3 regions of the Anaerobutyricum hallii genome follow, and region 3 is predicted to be linked to each of the others. Evidence: riboswitches for the same ligand, from Rfam matches in the RefSeq annotation. Region 3 holds a riboswitch; each other region holds the start of a gene.

What was found. A riboswitch is a leader RNA that binds a small molecule or an ion and turns the genes downstream of it on or off. The one in region 3 is predicted to bind cyclic di-GMP.
Region 1: it holds a riboswitch for cyclic di-GMP, as region 3 does, so the genes downstream of both, EHLA_RS07540 (response regulator) here and EHLA_RS02300 (prepilin-type N-terminal cleavage/methylation domain-containing protein) in region 3, are expected to answer to the same signal.
Region 2: it holds a riboswitch for cyclic di-GMP, as region 3 does, so the genes downstream of both, EHLA_RS06795 (ABC transporter substrate-binding protein) here and EHLA_RS02300 (prepilin-type N-terminal cleavage/methylation domain-containing protein) in region 3, are expected to answer to the same signal.

Annotation. Positions count from the first base shown of each region.
Region 1 covers NZ_LT907978.1:1,662,802-1,669,730, forward strand. Annotated here, with positions in the region: gene EHLA_RS07530 (hybrid sensor histidine kinase/response regulator) at 1-104, opposite strand, end outside; gene EHLA_RS07535 (substrate-binding periplasmic protein) at 88-903, opposite strand; gene EHLA_RS07540 (response regulator) at 984-3,836, opposite strand; cyclic di-GMP riboswitch class I at 4,011-4,086, opposite strand; partial or broken gene EHLA_RS07545 (IS1634 family transposase) at 4,357-5,835, opposite strand; gene EHLA_RS07550 (hypothetical protein) at 5,931-6,263, shown strand; gene EHLA_RS07555 (pyridoxamine 5'-phosphate oxidase family protein) at 6,399-6,875, shown strand.
Region 2 covers NZ_LT907978.1:1,481,169-1,488,097, reverse strand. Annotated here, with positions in the region: gene EHLA_RS06800 (histidine kinase dimerization/phospho-acceptor domain-containing protein) at 1-1,456, opposite strand, end outside; gene EHLA_RS06795 (ABC transporter substrate-binding protein) at 1,459-3,312, opposite strand; cyclic di-GMP riboswitch class I at 3,390-3,465, opposite strand; gene EHLA_RS06790 (metal ABC transporter permease) at 3,614-4,459, opposite strand; gene EHLA_RS06785 (metal ABC transporter ATP-binding protein) at 4,456-5,178, opposite strand; gene EHLA_RS06780 (metal ABC transporter substrate-binding protein) at 5,294-6,403, opposite strand; gene EHLA_RS06775 (viroplasmin family protein) at 6,581-6,929, opposite strand, start outside.
Region 3 covers NZ_LT907978.1:521,530-528,458, reverse strand. Annotated here, with positions in the region: gene EHLA_RS02305 (diguanylate cyclase domain-containing protein) at 1-1,496, opposite strand, end outside; gene EHLA_RS02300 (prepilin-type N-terminal cleavage/methylation domain-containing protein) at 1,546-2,514, opposite strand; cyclic di-GMP riboswitch class I at 2,681-2,756, opposite strand; partial or broken gene EHLA_RS16975 (PTS transporter subunit EIIC) at 2,931-3,881, opposite strand; gene EHLA_RS02290 (GGDEF domain-containing protein) at 3,901-4,992, opposite strand; partial or broken gene EHLA_RS16970 (DUF6783 domain-containing protein) at 5,258-5,395, opposite strand; partial or broken gene EHLA_RS16965 (DUF6783 domain-containing protein) at 5,333-5,476, shown strand; gene EHLA_RS02280 (MATE family efflux transporter) at 5,463-6,794, opposite strand; gene EHLA_RS02275 (LacI family DNA-binding transcriptional regulator) at 6,794-6,929, opposite strand, start outside.

The DNA.
Region 1 (6,929 bases), 1.1 Mb from region 3:
TGAAAAAAATAAAACAAAGAGACTACAGCCACACAGATTCCAATCAGACCTCCGATCAGCTGGATTCGTTTTTCTTTTTTCTTTCTCTTAATATCCAAGATCATCCACCTCCAGATACTTTTCCGGATTATCCAGATATTTTTCAATGATTTTCAGAGATGTGCCATCCTGACGCATCTCTTCCAGCATCTGGTTCATCTGCTCGCAGATTCCTCTGTCATCATCTTTTGCAAAAGCAACTCCTATCCCCACGACCATCAGTGGTTCTTCCAGGATACGGAAACTTGTATCATAATCCTTCATGTACTGGATAACAGATTCCTCATGTGCGCCAACCGCATCTACATAGCCTTTCCCCAGAAACGTATAGATTAGTTCCCGGTGTCCGAGACTGATCAGATTTCCCAGTTTGGGAATTCTTTCATCTGTCCGTTTCAGAAAGATGCCTTCTGGTTTGGTTGTAGACTGGACAGCCAGGTTCTTTCCCTCCAGGTCACTCAGTTTATAAATATCACTATTCTCATTTACAGCAACCACCTGACGGCTTGCTATATATGGTCCTGCCCAGCGGTAATCGTCAAGGCGTCCTTCCATGGAAAAACAACCCATGATACAGTCAATCTCTCCGCTCTCCACCAGTTCTTTTTTCTTCTCCCAGTTAATCTGGACAACCTCCACCTGATATCCCATTCTTTTAAATGCTTCTGTAGCCAGTTCTACATCTATGCCTGTCGGTACACCATCCTCATTCAGATAATTGTATGGTGGATAGTTGTCGCTGCCGAGGGTAATGACTGGCTTTTCTGTTTCTTTTTTACCATTGTCTGTGTTTTTACACCCTGTAAGGGTGACTGCTAAAATTCCCGGAAGCAAAATGCCTGCAATCACTCTTTTTCCTTTCATTTTTCTTCCATCCCTGCACTTTTCTTGTACTTTCCTGTTTTCCATTTATTATAGTTAATTGCCCCGAAATTACATAACAATTAGTGTACATATCTCAAAATTGTTTTTATAACTTCATCGATCACAATCGGTTTTGACAAATGTGCGTTCATTCCTGCTTCCATACATCTTTTTGCATCTTCCCTGAATGCATTTGCAGTCATAGCAATGATAGGGATTGTTTTTGCATCCTGCCGTTCCAGGGATCTTATTGTTTTTGTGGCAGTAAGCCCATCCATCACCGGCATCATGACATCCATTAAAATAACATCGTATGTTCCTGATTCGCAGGCTTCAAAGTGCTGAACAGCTTCTAACCCATTTTTCACTGTTTCTACTTTAGCCCCATTTTCTGTCAGCATAAATTCTGCTATTTCCGCATTCAGCTCATTATCTTCAACCAATAATATCCGGACACCTGATATATCTGTATTGAAATCTTCTTTTTCTTCCGGTCGTGCATTCGTATCAATTTTAAATGGAAGTATTACAGTAAAACAGCTTCCTTCACCAAGCTTGCTTTCAACTGTTATGGTTCCACCCATCTTTTCTACAAGTTGTTTCACAATAGGCATTCCCAAACCTGTCCCATTATAATCAGAACGTGGGGAATTATCTGCCTGCACAAATGGAGTAAATAATTTATTTTTTATAAATTCTTCTGACATTCCAATTCCATTATCTCTTATTTTAAATTCACATGTCATGTGATCTTCTGATCTTTCAATCGTTCTCATACTCATGTAAATAGAACCATTCACCTTATTGTACTTCATACTGTTTGTAAACAGATTCATCAATACTTTTTTCAGATGAACTGCATTGCTCCAAACATATATACCACTGTAATCATCATGTTCTCCTATAACATGAAGTCCTTTTTCTTCTGCCTGAAAAGATAGTGACTCCGTGATTTCTTTACATACCTGATCCAGATTGATGGATTCATCACTAAAAACCACGGTATCCGATTCTAACTTTGCCATATCCAAAACATCATTTACCAATGATAATAGCAGTTTCGAAGACTCATTTATTTTATTCAGGCAATCTTTTGCCCGCTCACCATCATTTCCGCTTTTTTCAAGAATTGTAAGCATGCCAATAATGCCATTGATCGGTGTCCTGATGTCATGAGACATGTTATTTAAAAAGGAAGTCTTAGCCTTATTGGCACTCTGTGCTTCTACAAGTGCATTATGTAATTCCTGCTGTTTTTCTTCAAGCTCCTGATTCAGCTTCAATGCCTGCTCAGCAGACTTCTTGGATTTTTCTTCCGCACGTTTTGATTTTTTCAAAGAATCAAGAATTATACACAGGACAACAAAAATAAAGATTCCAACTATGAGTGAAAACATCAGTAAATTATCTTGAATAAAATCCTTCGCTGTAACTTTTCGTAAAGAAGCATTATACGAAACTACTGCACCTGAAAATTGAGCTGTAGGCATAGATGTCAGTGTTTTATTCAGAATGGACAAAAGAACCGGTTCTCCCTGCTGAACAGCAAATGAAACATCAGCTTCTTTTGTCAGGAAAACACTATGAAGCTTATTATTTTTCAAATAGTCTGAAACAGTACCTGAATCTCTTACAATACAATCCGTCTCCCCTTTCTGCATTGCTTTTACTGCTGCATCTGATGTCCCATATTCTATAATCTCCCATTGTGGATAATTGTATGAAAGATATGCCTTCAATGCAAAATTATCTTTTTCAACGGCAACTATATTCTCTTTATTTTCATCAAAAGAATCCTTTGCCGTAATTGCTGCCATATTGAGAGTCAATAGAGTATCCGACAAAGCAAATCCATTTGTTTCTGCAAAGTATGGATTCTGGTTTGCATGAAAAATCAGGTCTATTTTTCCATCCTGCAATGCCTGAAGCAGTTCACTTCTTGTATCATATCCATTTAATTCAAATTCCAGAGTCTGACCTTGCAGACAATTTTCTGCAAGATCCACATAATCTGTGATAACACCTGTCAATTTGCCTGTTGATGGATCTACACTACTGATACCTCCATCATGATTCAGATACCCTATCCTGATTGCTCCATGCTGCCCGATCCACTCCCTTTCTTCTTTTGAAAGAAACGAGCTGCTCTGTGCAGAAAGATAACGCCTGTAGAGATCATCAGTGTAAAATGGATTGTCATCCTTGATTCTGCGCATAGCACTATCCAGTGCTTTTTTGATATCCGGACGTTTGGGATTTATGGCAAAATAGATTTCTGCCTCTCCAATACTTGTAACAGGCGAAATATCTGATTCTTCCCAACGGGATTCTTCTACTGAAACGAAGCAGTCAATTTCATGTTTCGACAGTTTGTCCATAACTTCTGCGGTATTAGAAGCATTGACATGCTGCGTATGCAGACCATACTTTAACTCCCATTCGTTAAGCAGATCCTCCGGTATATGATCTTTCAACACATCAATATTTTTTCCCTCAAAAGAATCCAGATTTCCTGCTGTAAGATCCATATTGGATGCATCCGTATAGATGTAATATTTCTCTTCCCCCATAGGCATATCGGAAAAAAGCATATTTTCAGCACGTTCGTCTGTATAGGAAATGCCACCAAGAATATCAATCTCTCCATTTTCCAACTGTGTAAAGCAATCTTCCCAATTACTTGTTATGTATTCATAGCTCCAACCTGCATAACCTGCTATATCTTGAAGATACTCATAACCATATCCTCTTCTTTCCCCCTTTTCATTGACGGTATTATAAGTTTCTTCAAAAGATCCTACCCGGATAACATTGTCAGAGTTTTCTTTGGCAAATGTAGGAACGGATAAAACAATAAAACATATAATTGTGCAAAATATAATGTAACAAAATTTGAAATTCATTATATTCTGTACTAATTTGCACTTCTTCATCTTTCTCCCATCCTCTAGGCTACAATTGCTTGCTTCCAGATTTTAATTTTACATTCATTAATTGTCAATAACCTCCCCGCTATTTTTCACAATATTTTTCCAAACAGCTTCTGTATTACTTATTCAAGTGCTCTACCATAAAAAAGCACTGCCAAACAGACAGTGCACCTCATTTCATGCAACTGGCTGCCATTTTACAGGCCCAGTAGCTTTGCGTCCCAGACTTTCATCTGGTTTGTCGATTTCCTTATTATTTTTAAACTTTTGCAAAAAAACTGGTTTTATTATACTATGGTTCTCTACTGTATACAAGAAAAACATTACCGTTTTAACACCCGAAAATCAAAAAAGAACAGCCGATACATATACTCGAACTGTTCTTCTACTTTCGAAGTCCACGAAGCATTGACATTACTGTTTCCTGCTCCCGTCTTTGACAGTTTGTAAAAGAAAAAATCGCTGCAACCCTTGTATTTACTGAGCTGTGGCGATTTTTCTCATTGTCACAAAGTATGGTAATTTATTCTTTTCTTTTACTTTTTTTCTGGATTGTTTTCATTCTGCTTTTCGTTATAAATTGATAGTCCGTTCGAAAGCCGCAGGCTTCATGAAGATCATCAGTAATGGCTTCCCGTTTGTATAAAGCTATAAATCCTTGTTCCTGAATCTCTGCAAAATTCATTGCTTTTAATGTATCTAATAATTCCTCACAAGTATATTTATAGTTCAATTTTCTCTCAAGGAAACGATAGATCATTAATGCCAGAAAACAGATCAGAAAATGTGCTTTGATCCGGTTTTCATCCCGCAGATAAACAGGTCTTGCGGAAAAGTCTGTTTTCATGATCCGGAAACATTCTTCGATCTGCCATCTTCCTTCACTTACTTTTAAAATATCGCTGACTTCATCGTCTAACAGGTCCGTGTATACTGCATAAAGTCCATCATACTGGCTTTCTTCAGAAATCTTATGTTCATCAAGATAATGCTGGATATTGGCAGTCTCACCTTCTTTTGTAACTGCTGTTGTTCCAATAAATCTGGCTGGATTGTTTGGGTTCCTGCGGTTCTTTTTTGTGTTCCCGGAATCCGGCACCGCTTGTGCACGTTCTATCTGTTTGCTACGGATGGATTTCTGGTAAAAGGCATATTTAGGGGAATAAGTAATGATCAAACACTGCTGTAACTTTTTAGTGGTATATGGTTCGTCTTTGTAATAAAGTCCTTTGTCGTCTTCGGGCAGTTTTGAGATATCAACAGGTTTGTCATCAGATACCCTTTTGAATCCCTGCGGGCTTAAAGCCCATTCTTTTTCTTCTTTTTTCAGCTTTTTAATAGACCGGGTCACAATATAGGCCCGTTCCCCCATATGGTTATATTCCCTGATAGATTCGGATCCCAGACCTGCATCGCTACAGTAAATAAATTTCTGACATTCAAAATCTTCAAGGATCTTTTGCTCTAATGGTTTCAGGGATGTCTGTTCGTTTGAATTCCCTGAAAAGAGGGAGAAAGCAAGGGGAATCCCATCCCCGTCCATAAACAGGCCCATCTGAATGATCGGGTTGGGTCTGTGTTCTTTGCTTTTTCCATACTTTTTAATTCCATCTTCCTGTTCGATCTCAAAGTAATAATTGGAACAGTCACAATAAAAGATCTTGTCATTCCTTTTTCCAAGAAAGTGGCTGTTTTTGTAAACGTCAGCCTGAATAAGGTCACATTCGCTGCCAAGAACATCTAATGCCCTGTATACATCATGAAGCTCATAAGAAGGCTTTTCTAAAAACTCATGTGCTATCCTGAATGAAGAACGCTTACTGCATGGATCCAGGATCCTTGTATAGATCAGATCAGAAAGGATCGCATTGATATCGTATTTAAATTTATATTTTTGTTTTAATTTCCTACAGACTTTATTCATCTGCAGCTGATAATAAACAGACTGTGGAAAGAGATAACCTCCACGGAAAAAGACCTGTTTATCATAGTCCAGCGGCCTGCGACTATTTTTTGCGATATGTAACTGTCAAACTCCCGATTGTATGTTATAATATTTTTGAAGTAGAAAAATTAGCAAAGTAATAGGAGGCTACTATGGTTATTGAGAATAATCCCAAAGAACTTGCTGCTATGAAGAAATTTCATGAAGGAAACAGAGCAGAAGGATTAAAACTGCAGGAGGAGTTTGCTTCAGAGTTTCGTGAAGAATATAAAGATAAAGATCATTGTCCCTGTAAGAAAGCCTGTCGTTATCATGGAAATTGTAAGGAATGCGTGGCGATTCACAGGGCTCATCAGGAACATGTTCCAAACTGTATGCGGCCGATGTTGAATAGGAAGATTAAGATACTTTCTGAGTTAACGGAACATACTCTTGCTAATGAGATAGAACCTCCTAAAGAACATTTGAGAAAAGAGTTTCTCTAGAATGTGTTTGAAAAGTAATTAGAACTCCTTGGTGATTTAATTGTTAGGTGTTTTAAAAAGTATTTAAAGAGTAAAAGTTCATGGACATCAAACTTGCAGAATTGTCATAATTAGTTAGAAAAAGGAAATAAAGTTATGTTTCGAAAGATGAGAAGATTTAAACAGCAGTTAGAACAAAAAGAGTGTATAGAGGTGTTAAAAAGTCAGCCAAGAGGTGTTCTTTCAATATTAGGTGAGGACGGTTATCCTTATGGTATTCCAATTGATTACTGGTACTGTGAGGAGGAGAATCGAATTTATTTTCATGGAGCGAAGGAAGGACATAAGATTGATGCAATAAAAGAATGTGATAAAGCATCTTTTTGCGTTTATGACGAGGGATACCGAGAAGAAGGGGAATGGGCATTAAATATAAAAAGTGTTATTATTTTTGGAAGAATTCGTTTGGTTGAAGAACAGGAAAAATCTCTGTCTATTTGTAGAGAACTTTGCTTTAAGTTTACAGATGATGAAGAATATATTCAAAAAGAAATAGAAAATGCTGGTAAAAGAGTACAATGCTTAGAGTTAATACCAGAGCACATGACAGGAAAGCTGGTAAAAGAATCATAATTTTTTCTTTTGTTTAAAAAGTATTGTTTGCCAATCGCTTGATAAAAAACTCAA
Region 2 (6,929 bases), 960 kb from region 3:
GTGTGCGGATATCGTGGGACATATTGGAAAGAAATGTACTTTTTGCCCGGTTAGCAGTTTCTGCTGCACGTACAGCCTCTGAAAGCGCCTGATTCATTTTTTTATCAGCAGTACGGTCCGACATAACCAGAATATATTTCTTTTTACCTTCTACATTGCTGCCCATTGCAATAATATGAAACCATCGCCGCTCCTTGTTCTTCTGATGAATATATTCAAAATCCCGTTCACACTGTTCATCTGCTAAAAGATTTTCCAGATAATTTGACTTCTCTCCCTCAGAATCTTTCGGATGCAATTTTTCCAAAATACGAATATCCTTCTGAACTTCTTCTACTGTGATACCAAGCAATTTTTCGACATTCGGACTCACATAATCTACTTTCGATGTCTTTGCATCAAGCATAAGGAAAACATCGTCTACATTCATCGATAATTTCTGAAACAATTCGTCTCTGTACAAAATTTCTGTATCTTTTCTCTTCAGCCGCAATCTGTTTTCTTTTAGAATGATTATAATAATAATGACCGCAACACTGAATACAATACCGCCAATAATAAGCATGCTCCTAAACTGTAGATTATTCATACTCGCATTGACTACATCTGCTGGAACAATACCCAGTAATGTCCAGTTCATAATTTCTGCGGCTTCATAAATCAGATAGTATTTCTTCCCATCCAGATTTACAAGCATTGCACCACTGTTTTCCTGTTGAAATTTCTTCGCAAGAGCGAGGATATTCTCTTCGGAAAGATCAGAATGTTCTCTCAGAAATGCCAAAAAGTTATATACATCTTTTTGTGTATTTACAGCATGGTTAATCATGACACGTCCATCCGATTGAATGACATAACTGCTTGTACTCCCATCAAAGGCTGCGATATCCAGTACTTTTACAATATCAGAATTGTTATATGCAACTGCAATAGCATCATATTCAAATCCCTGATAAGTTCCAGAAACTTCAGGGCAGGCAAACACAAGTAACTGTGGCTTTCCAGGCAAGGTTGCGTTCATGATAATATCTTTCTTCTGTGTGATCTGATCTTCAAGATTTCCCTGTAATCCAAGATACCCTGTTTCCCCTGTCACCGTTTGATAATTTCCCTCGGCTGACAGAAAATAAAAGTTGGAAAACTCCGTCTCTTTCTGCGCTCTATCTATGTAATCACGAATTTCACTTTCACTTGAAGTATTCTGTAAATATTCACTCCACATATGGAGATACGTCAGATTTTTATTGACTAACTCATTTAATGCACTGTTTGATTGATGAAAAATCTCAGTCAAATGAGAAACACTTTCATGATAAACCGTCTGCGATACAAAATTAAAATACTGGATGCTGACCGTAACAATTCCAATAAGTAAAACAATAGCAGCAAATAAGGCTCCTGCTCGTTTGCTTTTGAACGGTTTCTTCATTTTCATACTATACTTCGTATCAGTCATCTTTATTCCCTCAAAGTAATATATTGTTCAGGCTCTGCAAGTACAGCATTACCTTGTAACACATAATTCACCCACGTATCTTTTACCCGTTGTTTCTCTTCTGTAAACCCATGGTTCTCATCTGTAAGAAAAGGAGCCATATTATTCTCTGTCGCAAGGCAAGTCACAGTAAATGTATCATCTTCTTTAATCTGCTTTCCGTCTTTCTTAATCCTAAGCAGCGTATACTTTCCATTCTTTTCCTTTACTTCAATAGAAACTCCACTGACAACAGGTAAGGAACCTTTATTAAAAGGCTGGAAACCTCCCTCTGTACCTTCCACAAAAGATTGAACTGTTTTTAATAATTCTGCACCATTCATTTTCTTTTTATAAGCACACAGACCATTCGGCATAATCATATTTCCTGCCATCTTTTCTGTATAATCTGCCTGAAGCACACTGCCGGTAAAACTATTACCGGTTGCAAGTAAGACATCACTTTTATAACATCCGCGCAGTGTATTAGCCATTACGGAATACGATTCATTTCCTCCGTCACTATGAAAATAATTAGAATATGATTTCGTGGAGTTCAAAACTACTTTTTCGTTAGAAGTATCTTCCGATTGCCGAAGCATGGAATCAAAAGCTTTGTATGCCTGCTGAGAGTTATATTCACCTGTAATCATCTTTGAAACCACATCTTGGGAAACACTGAAAAAATCATTAGAAGCAATACGAATATACATATGATTCTCTTCGATTACTGATTTTACATCCTTTAGATAATCTGTAAGACGAAGAGGCACATCCTGGCTGTAACTAAGCGTATCCTGTCCGTCAGCAATTATATTCTGTGCCTTTGCAGAAAGCATCACCTTAAGAACCTTCATCGCATTATCTTTGCGTGTCTCGTCTTTTTCCAATTCACTGTTTAAAGCAACCTGAAAATAAGGAGTAGTCATTATCCACTTTTCTCCATTCTGTTCAAAAAACGGCAGAAATACGGTATCTATTCCCTGATCTTTATACTTCTTAACTCCGGCAGAACTTCCAAAGTACATAGCAAGTTTCCCATTCTGGTATAAATTATCTACCGTATCATAATCAAGCTTAAGATCATCCGGTCCAAGTTTTGTATCTTTAATAAATTGTTCCATCCGATCAAAAGCATCCGGCCAGACAACATTATCAAGTCCAACTTTTTCTGTACTTGCCGGATCACTATATGCTGTTCTCCACTTGCGTCCATTTGTAGAGGAAAGTTCTGAGGCAGACAGTCCCTGCAGCGTTTCCATACAAGTATAATCATAAAAATAGTCAGCAGCAAATCCTCGAATTCCTACCTTCTCAAATGCCTGACATGCAGAAACAAAGCTTTTATAATCTGTAGGAAGAGGAATATTATATTTCTCAAAAAGTGCTTTATTAACAACAAAGCCATGCGCATCCGCACAAACCGGAAGCCAGTTCACGCTGCCATCCTCATTCATAAAGCTGTTAAGATAAGAATTATAGACAGCTCCTGCCTCATTCGTAGTAGACAGGTCCATCAGACTGTTTTGTAATGGCAGCGCATCATGCAGGGAAAAACGGCAGCAGGTAATAATATCTGGCATACCATCATTCTCCTGAAGAAACTGATAAAAATCAAGATCATTGTTTCCCACTACAAATTCAATATTTATATCTGGAAGCTGAGACTGGATATACGGTGCGTATTTCTCATACAGACTCGTACTCCATAAATACACCCGGATTGTTTCTTTATTTTCCTGTTCTGTGCTCTTTTTCCCACAGCCTGATAAAAGCGATGCTGCCATCACCGCTAACAACACTACAGCGAACACGCTGTTCCATTTTTTCTTTTTCATACATCGTCTCCCTTTATTTCTGAAAATACCCCTGCAAAAACAAAGATGCACTGTCTTTTCAGACAATGCATCTTAAACGTAGCAGCTTACTACCATGTTACAGGCCCTCTAGCTTTGCGTCTCAGACTTTCGACTGATCTGCCCATAATTCGTATTTTACTCATTATTAATTATACTCATTATACATTTTTTGTAGTTATCTGTCCATCTCTTTTCAGAAATATTTGGTAAAATTTCTGTTAAATATTATTTTTCTCCCCATTTTAACAATAATACTGAATTTATAATAATGATATTTTTATCATCTTCCCATTATTTTTCCAATTATACAATTTATAAAAAAGAGAATCAAATCAAGAATTACTATAGTTGCTCCTACAGGTGTAGAGCATAAAATAGAAAGCACAATTCCAAAAAATGCACCAATAACAGAAAGAATCGCTGCATAAACAACCACACCTTTGAAAGACCGGGCTACACGCATCGCAGAAAGTGCCGGAAATATAATAAGTGCTGATATTAAAAGGGAACCGACCAGACTCATTGCAAGTACAATGATTACTGCGGTAATTACTGCAATCATCAGATTATATCCTTCTGCATTTTTTCCAATCGCTTTTGTAAAGTTCTCATCAAACGTAACTGCAAAAATCCGATTATAGAACAAAATGAAAAATGCAACGACCAATACAGACATAATAATACAGCTAATCACTTCCCCTTCCGTTAATGTAAGAATCGTTGTAGAACCAAATAGCGTTGAACAGACATCTCCCGATACATTTGCCGATGTAGAAAAAATATTCATAACAAGATATCCTACTGCCAGTGCACTTACGGAAAGCATCGCTATGGCAGCATCACCTTTTATCTTCGTATTTTGCCCGGTCCTAAGAAGTAAAATCGCCGCAATGATCGTTACCGGCATAATAAAAATAGTATTATTTACCAGTTTAAAAATAGTAGCAATTGCCATAGCTCCAAAAGCGACATGGGAAAGTCCATCTCCAATAAAAGAAAAACGCTTCAACACAAGTGTTACTCCTAAAAGAGAAGAACACAATGCAATTAAAACTCCGACAATCAATGCATATCGCACAAACGGGTAGGATAGATAAAAAGAAAGCTCCTGCAAGATGTGTGTCATTTTTTCTCTCCCCCTATTCTGTCTTCTTCTGTGTTTTTAAATAACTTCCACTTATCACTGTTCATATATTCTTCTTTTGTTCCGTAAAAAGAATCTCTTTGATCCATATGAAGAATGTGTGTTGCATAAGTAAGTGCCTGCACATCGTGGGAAACCATAATAACTGCGATTCCCTCCTCATTTAAATCTTTTGTTACCTGGTAAAATTCCGCTGTTACCTTTGGATCAAGACCGGTAACCGGCTCATCTAATAAAATCACCTTACTCGTGGCACATAATGCTCTTGCCAAAAGAGTTCTCTGCTGCTGCCCTCCGGAAAGATTTCGGTAACAGGACTTCCGAAGATTCCAAACATCCATTTTTTTCATTTTTTCCTCTGCCATACGTTTTTCCACTTTACTGTAGAAAGGACGCCATCCGCATTTTGCAAGCGTACCGGAAAGAACGATTTCTTCTACAGTTGCCGGAAAATCTTTCTGAACAACTGTTTGTTGTGGCAAATACCCTACTTCGTAAGCTTTTAATCCGTCACCAGCCATCACTTCTCCACTGATCGCATCCTGTAGATGAAGAAGTGTTTTAATCAATGTACTTTTCCCTGTTCCATTTTCCCCTACAATACAAAGATAATCACCTTTTCCAACTTTAAAATTCAAATCTGATACAATGGCATGTCCCTCATATCCTAATGTTAAGTTTTTACATGTAAGATAAGCCATCTCTATCCCCTCTTTCCCCGAAGAATATTGCTTTTCTATTTTTTAATAGCAATATTTTGATACAATATTTACAACATTTCAATCTGCCTTTTTCAATTAAAGAATACTTCTTTATTTAATTTAATGCCTTTGATAAAACAGATAAGTTCTCACGCATTACTTTCAAATATGTGATTCCATCTAAAAGCTGTTCGTTTGTAACGGATTGCAAAGAATTCATTACCAGCATACTCTGATCTTTCTTTGCTGTATTCGCTTTGATTGATTCCGCAATCCGGCCATCCGAATTCTCTATTGTTAATATGACTGGCAAATGCAACGTATCTACCTTTTGAGCAAGAAATGTTACCGTTTCAAATCCTGCCATTGTCTCTGCACTACAGCCAGCAAACGCCGCATAATACTTTAGTTGATAATCATCCGCAAGATAGCGAAATGGGAAACGGTCTCCAAATAAAATTGCTTTATACTTTCCGTTTTTTATCGTAGCTGCGTATTGTTTATCCAAGTGAGCAAGCTTTTTAATATAGGAGTCCGCGTTTTTCTCATAAATTTCTGCATTTTGGACATCAATATTTGCTATTTCCTGCGCAATATTTTTAACAAGGATTTCTGCATTCCGGATAGAAAGCCAAATATGCTCATCATATTCTGGTTCTTCTTCCACATCATCTGTTTCTTCCCCTTCTTTATGAGAATGTCCTAAAAAGCCCTTTTCTTCCTGCATTCCTTCTACAACTTCCTCTTCCTTTACAGAATTGCCCAAAACATCCATAAGATTAATTGCTTTTAAATCTTTATTCTTCGCTTCTTTTAAAGCATCCCTAACCCATGCATCGGATTCTCCTCCGACATAAATAAAAAGATCTCCGGAACCGGCAATTGCAATATCACGTATCGTAGGCTGATAACTATGCATATCCACACCATTATCCAGTAATAATGTTATATCAAAACGCTTCTCTTGATTTCCGATAATGTTTTTCACCCAGTCATATTGTGGAAAAGTAGTACAGACAATTGAAATCTTATTACTAGAAACCTTCTCCATAACATCTTCTTCTGCATTGCTATCTTTTTTTTCATTGACAAAAATATTCGGAGTCTCTGCTGCGTTATTTTTTATCACAGAACAACCTACCGATAAAAAAAGACACAGAAAAAGACTCATCAGTAACAAAGAACTTGCAGATAACGTTCTTCTCTTTTTAAATAACCGTTTCATAAATTGCTTTCCCTTCCTGTCCTTTAACTAGCTTTTCTATAGTATTATCACTTTGTAATTCTATTTTTCCTTATAATCTCAAAAAACGCAAGTCGATTGCAATTTCATATTCTAGACATTTTCAAGAGAAAAGTCAAGAAGAAAATACAAATGAGTTGCGTTTTTATGTGAATCCTATTATTTTATTTTATCGATAGCTGGTATTCCATTTCCGTTTATTAAAGCTTTCTTTGCAAGCTGATCAACCTGTTCATTATAATAATCTCCGGAGTGTGCTCTTACTTTCTGGAATATAACTTCCATCTTCTCCTGCATATTTCTCATAAATGCAGCATATTTCTTCGTATGTGGATTCTTCGCACTCCATACACCCGTTGCCCATTTTTCAATTCCCTCATAATCATAATGAAGAACAATGGAAGAATAACCATTTTCAAATGCCCACTGTACTGCATACATTGCTCCATACATTTCTCCGGCCACATTACGAATAGCCAGAAGTTCTGGCTCCTCACCATTTCCGTAT
Region 3 (6,929 bases):
TCTTTTTTCACTTCACTTATTATAATTCTCGCCCATTCTTCTGGCATCTTCTGCGGATTCGTTACAACTACTGCAAACTCATTACCATCAATACGAAAACTTTCTGCATTCGGTTCTAAACTCTTTCCTGCTGCCTGAATACTTCGCGCTGTCCGAATAACCGCTTCATCCCCCATCTGCATTCCATTCATATCATTAATCTTTTTCAATCCATCAATATGTATAAATAAAAGCAAGGCATTCTTAAGTAATATGGCATCTTCCTGCACTTCTTCCATACATTTCTCAAAAGCTTTCCGATTTTTCAGACCTGTCATACGATCTTCCACAGACATTCTTTCAAATACTGTCTGTTCTAAGTGGAACTGAATCTCATTCGATACTTTACAAAGCAATCCTCCAAACAAAAATGAAATATAAAGAAGAATGCCAAACTGAAAAATTACAACGTACCAATAAATAGAAAATACCCGATACAAGATAATTGCGATTATTCCACCAATACCTAATACAGCAAATGCTTTCAGACAAAGATTCAACTCATGGGTTTGCTTTTTTTGATACTCTCTCCATAATAAAAGAATCATCGCTGCAACCCCTGTAAATAATATAATGTGCGTTATATATAGCATGCATACAAACGGAATTCCAAACAAATAGTTTATAACTCCCTGTAAAACAGCATCCCCATATAAAAGAAAAATCCATATTTTCGGAACCCATCGAACACCCTCGCTTACTGTGTTTCGTACGAAATGTAAGATTGGAATTGACATAAGCATAAATACATAAAAAGATAGTTGTGTTCCTACCGCATTCTGTTTTCCATACATCTGATAAATTCCTGAATCCAGTATACTCCATAAACTACATAGAATCAAAAAGAATGCCACATTAAGAAAACGTTTCTCTATAATCCGACGATGTCTGGTATATAAAAATACGATTACTGAAACAATTCCCATCCCTAACATACCTATAATCATCAAAATTGAAAAAATAGATTCCCACAAATGACTTTTAACAATATCCAGAAAACTTCCTATGAGCGGAGCCTGTACATACAGCGAACTATTTTTTTTTCCCTCAAACGTAAAACTGAGTGTTTTCTCTCCCGTTTCCTCTGGCAAGCAGACATCGGCCCATATCTTTCCTTTCATTTGTTTATTTTTCTGAAATTTGTCTTCTTTATAACGATACAGAATGCGATCTCCCAACCGTATTTCCAGATGATCCTGTACTCCTTTAGCTGAGATAAAATTTCCTTGGTCTTTTTCTGATAGTGTATCATTATATAGAACAATCTTTCCGTCTGTACCTGTCATAACATAACAAGGTAATTCAATATGAATTTTCTTCCCATCTTTTATCTCATACCACCCACTGTTAAGAGAACAAAATGTACCTGTTTCTGCCTGATATAATCTTTCCGTCAAAAAAAATGACAATAGCAACACAGCAACTATACATATCATTTCTACTTTCTTCCCTTTCATACCTTCCTCCATATTTCTCCTTTTCAATTCATGTACCGAAAAGCTCCTTCTATTTAGGCAGAGTATCTTTATACTCTGCGTATTTCCCCTCTTTAAAAAGCTTCGAATACGCTTCATAAGCTTCCTTTAACGTGCCGTATTTTTCACCTTTTGTATATGTTTGAAAACCATAATCATTATAAATATGATCTGCAATTGCAACATAATTCTTCTTGTCTTTAGGATTTCTATAAGCTGTTGTCGTTTCAGATATATAAAAACCACCATCTGCTTTACTGACAATAACTGGTATTTTCTTTCCTGCCCCAACCTGATCCGTATCAACAGATGTCCAAAACAAATATCTGCTTGAATCTTTCGATGGACTTCCAAGATAAGCCCATGTACCATATTGCAGCAGACTGTTGCCCTCTGCTTTAATCTCTTTATTTACTTTATTAACCATATTTGAATCAGAGCATTTTGAATCTATCTCAAAACGTTTGATTGACTGATTTGTTAATTCCGATAATATCCCTGTTCTATTAAGTACTCCATGCAGATTTCCGTTAAAATCTATTGTTGTATCAGAGGTATCTTTTCCTGCTCCTTTCCAATCAAAAAAAATACCCGTGGATGCATTATAAGACACCTCACATTCCCCGTTTGCAACAGGAATCCCCTTCCAGTTATCGGTATCTCCCTGACTTTTGTAATGCGTTTTCCCTGCAATAACAACAGGATCAAATGCCTGCCAGTCATTTCTCTTCTGTTTTAATTTTACTACCTTAACTATATTCGATGCATCTTCATCCATCACTTCAGCCATAATTTCTTCATATGCTGAACGAACATTAGCAATGTCAACCGTCTCGCGGCTTTTTTCTACATGTCTGGCATAAGCAGGGGCTAAGATTGCAATAAGAACACCCATAATGGCAACTACGATTATAAGTTCTACCAGAGTAAAACCTCTGTTTTTAGTATTATAGATTTCACTAAGAATCATCTTCCTCTGTTTATATTTTTTCTTTATCACTTATTTAACCTATTTCTTTCTTTGTATAAATTACCAAAAATCACAACACAAGCTACTGCTTTCTATATAAACTAAATTCTTAATTTAACATTCAAACGCTTCCCGTCGTCATCATAAAATCCATAATAATGAAAAAAGCACTGCCCCTCCAGACAATGCTTCAAAACGTTGCAACTGGCTGCCATTTTACAGGCCCTTTAGCTTTGCGTCTCAGACTTTCGACTGATTTGCCACAGTTATATTTCTTTATTGCCATTATACCTTTTTTCTGTCAAAATGTCCATGGTAATGTTATTATTGGGAACATTTATAAATAAAGTTATGAAAGAGATATTCCCTGTCATCACATAAATGCACTACACAAAAAGGACATGTGAAAAACAAAAGTTTCTCACATGTCCTTTTAGAACTTTCTATTATTCACAAAGCTTTGTAAATTCGTCAGCAACAAACTGAACCTTCGTTCCAATAATTACCTGAACAGAAGTCTTTCCAGGTTTAATAACCCCTGCAACTCCTGCAGATTTAATTACCTTATCATTTACTGCTGTGATATCCTTTACTTCAAGTCTCAATCTGGTAACACAGTTATCAATACTTGTAATGTTCTCTTTTCCACCACATCCTTCGAGGATTTTTGCTGCGATGGCAGTATAATCATTACTTTCTAATTCCACTTTCTTCTCCGCTTCAATATCATCATCCTCTCTACCAGGAGTCTTAAGATCAAACTTCTTGATTGCGAAAAGGAATACAACGTAGAATACGATAAATGCTGCGATTCCCAGTGGAAGAATAAGCCATGTCTTCTGTGCTGCCGGAAGGGAAGATGAGAAGATCAAATCCATAGCACCGGCAGAGAAACTGAATCCTGCACGGAAACCAAGTGCAACTGTAATCATCGTAAAGATACCATAAAGTAATGCATAAATTACATACAGTGCAGGTGCAAGGAACATAAATCCAAACTCGAACGGTTCAGTAACACCACAGATAAATGAACAAAGAGCTGCTGAAGCAATCAGACCGATTGCAAGTTTTTTCTTTTCAGGCTTAGCACATTTAATCATTGCAAGTGCTGCACCAGGAATACCAAACATCATACATGGGAAGAATCCAGACATGTACATTCCAAGGCTCCATGTTACATCTGCAGATGTCTCACCAGCCCAGAAGTGCTGTAAGTCACCAAGTCCAATCGTATCAAACCAGAATACATTGTTCAATGCGTGATGTAAACCTGTAGGAATTAACAGACGGTTCAGGAATGCATAGATACCTGCTCCAACAACATCCATACCTACGATTGCCTTTCCAAGTGATACAAGTCCACCGAAAAGTAATGGCCATACAAATAATAATACTGCTTCTCTCTAAACTATGGGATTATAATCCTAAAGTGGCACGATTCTTTTGCTCTTTTTTGCACTGGTACATATTACGGTCTGCAAGTTTCTTAACCACATTGATATCCTCACCAGAAAATACCGATGAACCAAATGAAACGATTGGTAAAAAAGTAATTTCCTTTCTCCGTTCCTCCAGTTGATTCATAAATTCATATAAGCATTCCTCTTCTTTTTCTCCATTTTTCAATAACACACAAAACTCATCTCCACCTATCCGGTAACAGTACCCATAACACGCATAGGCTTTTTTGATACAGTCTGCGATTGCAGCAAGGCAAATATCTCCTTGCAAATGTCCATAGTCATCATTCACTATCTTAAAGTCATTCACATCAAACACTATGAGAACCCCTCCGCTGTATCGCATTTCCGCTGTACGATTTAGATAACTGTTCTGATTCAAAAGACCTGTAAGACCATCCAACTGATTCCACATCTCATTACAATAAATAAAATACAACACAGAAAGCAAAGTAACACATAACCAAGTAACACGCAGTTCCGGTAATGCAACCTGAATAATCGTTTCGGCTGTCAGAAAAACAATAAGTGGATAGATGAGCTTCCTGCTGCGATTCTGAAATTCTCTCGCCTTGATGATCGTAGATATCGAAAGATACAAAATTGCAGCGAAGTAAATGATAACATAAATGTAAAAATATTGACCACGGGAATAAAAATTATCAGCATCCACAGAAAATACAATTCCATGTGGAATAGATAAAGCCAGAAAAATCAGATATCCAAGCTCGCAGTACACCATCATCTTAAATTCACGCTTAAAGGTTGTTTTCTTATCCAACACATATACAAGACAGAGTGCTACTGCAGGCGATAAACCAAAGCCCAGATAATTTGACATGATATTAAGCCATCGATAACTCGATGGCTTACCGTCAACTATAAGTGTGATAACCTCCAGAACGGAGATTCCAGCAATCAGCACAAATGCACACACAAAACCTTGCTTTTGTTTTTTACTAAGTGCTTCACTCAGCTTTGTGAGAATGCACATAAAACTCAGAACAAAAAGATTAATTATTGTTAATACACAAAAATACCTATCCATTATAAATTATTCCATTCTTTAAATTACTGTAACTCTAACAGCTAAACTAGTTCTTAGCACAATATCCAGTGAAATTTATCCAAAGAACTTTACCCCTGAAAATTTTTTCTCATAATCTTCTCATTCTATTTTACCATCCAAAAGGAAATCTGTTAACCTGCTTTTTTCAATTTGAAACTGGAAACATCCTTTTCTTGTTAATTTACTTTAAATAATTTTTTACAAAAAATAGATGTGTAAGATTTACGATCATCATACACATCTATTATATGTAATACCTTTTTGCGGAGTTTTTCGTCTTCCCCACACTAGAGCGTGTTTGAAAAATGCTTTCTGCAAGATGTGCGTTACAATTTGTGGGAGATTTTACCTGAATGAGGGCGGCGTAGCGGGCTACGTCAACTGAATGAAGGCAAAATATACCGCAAATTGGGGCGTGCAGATTGTAGGAATGGTTTTTCAAACACGCTCTAGGATAAACTAATCATCCATTTACGTTTTCTAAAAATAATCAGTGATATAACCAATCTAAATATTTCTTCTGTGGTAAGCAGCGTGTATACACCTACAATTCCCCACTTAAATACATATGCCGCAACCAGGCACAAAGGAATTCCGATACACCATGTACCAATAATATCAATCACCATGATAATTTTTGTATTGCCGCCACTTCTTATAATACCTCCGCCAAGAATCATATTTTCAACCTTGACTGGCGCATACAAAGCAAATATAATGAGCAAAATTTTCCCAAGCTCTTTTACACCATAATCCACACGATATAATCTAGTATAGATACCTGCTAAAAAAATAAGTAATACCGATACGGCTACTGCACCAATTAAGCCTGCATACATAATCTTCTTAGACTCTGTATAAGCCTCATCATATTCTTTCCTGCCAAGCCGCTTGCCAACCATCACACCAGCCGCAGCAGATAGACCACTTAATGCACCAACAATCAGACCCTGTATCGGGCAGGTAAGTGTATAGGCAGCAAGATTTGATGTGCCGAGATGTCCATAAACTGCAGATTCCACATTTTGACCAAGACTCCATAGAAATTCACTGACCAAAATTGGCATGATCATTATAAAATAATTTCCAAGACTAATCTTTTCAAAATGAAATGCCAAGACTGGTTTATCTTCATCTTTTTGGATGCAGACCATAAATCCGATACCAATACATACCAGATTAAACAACTGTGAAATCAATGTTGCGATTGCTGCACCTTTTATTCCCATAGGTGCAAATCCACATTTTCCAAATATCAGTAAATAATTCAGCTCTGTGTTTACAGCTACTGCTACAAAGCTCGCTGCAAATGGTATGACTGCATGCTCTTTACAACGCAGCCATGCGGATAAAATATTGCTGATTGCCATTGGAATATAGGAAAACGCCACAATTCTAAAGTAGACTTCACCCGTACTAATAATACTCATATCTTTTGTATAAAGACTCAGAATCTGCGATGAAAAAACTCCTGATGCTAACAGAAACATTGCAGCTATTATTATTCCACAAATAAAGCTCACATCAAAACTACACCAGGCTTCTTTCGTATCATCAGCACCAATAAACTGTGCAATTAAAATTCCCGCAACAGTACCAACGGCACCGATCACTACAGAAAAAATCAAAGAAAAATTGCCACATAGTCCAACTGCAGATATATTTGTTTCTCCCAACTGCCCAATCATAACCTGATCAATAATTGAAAATGATGCCTGCAGCATACTTTGCAACGTGACCGGAATTGCTATTTTACATAACGATTTCGTAAATTTTGACATCACAACAACCCCGTACTTTCTCTTTTTACTAATTTAACCGGCAGCACAATTTCTGACTCACAATCTAATCCATCCCGCATTGCTTCAAGACATTCTATTGCTGTTTTTGCTCTGAATGCTGCATCCTGATGAATC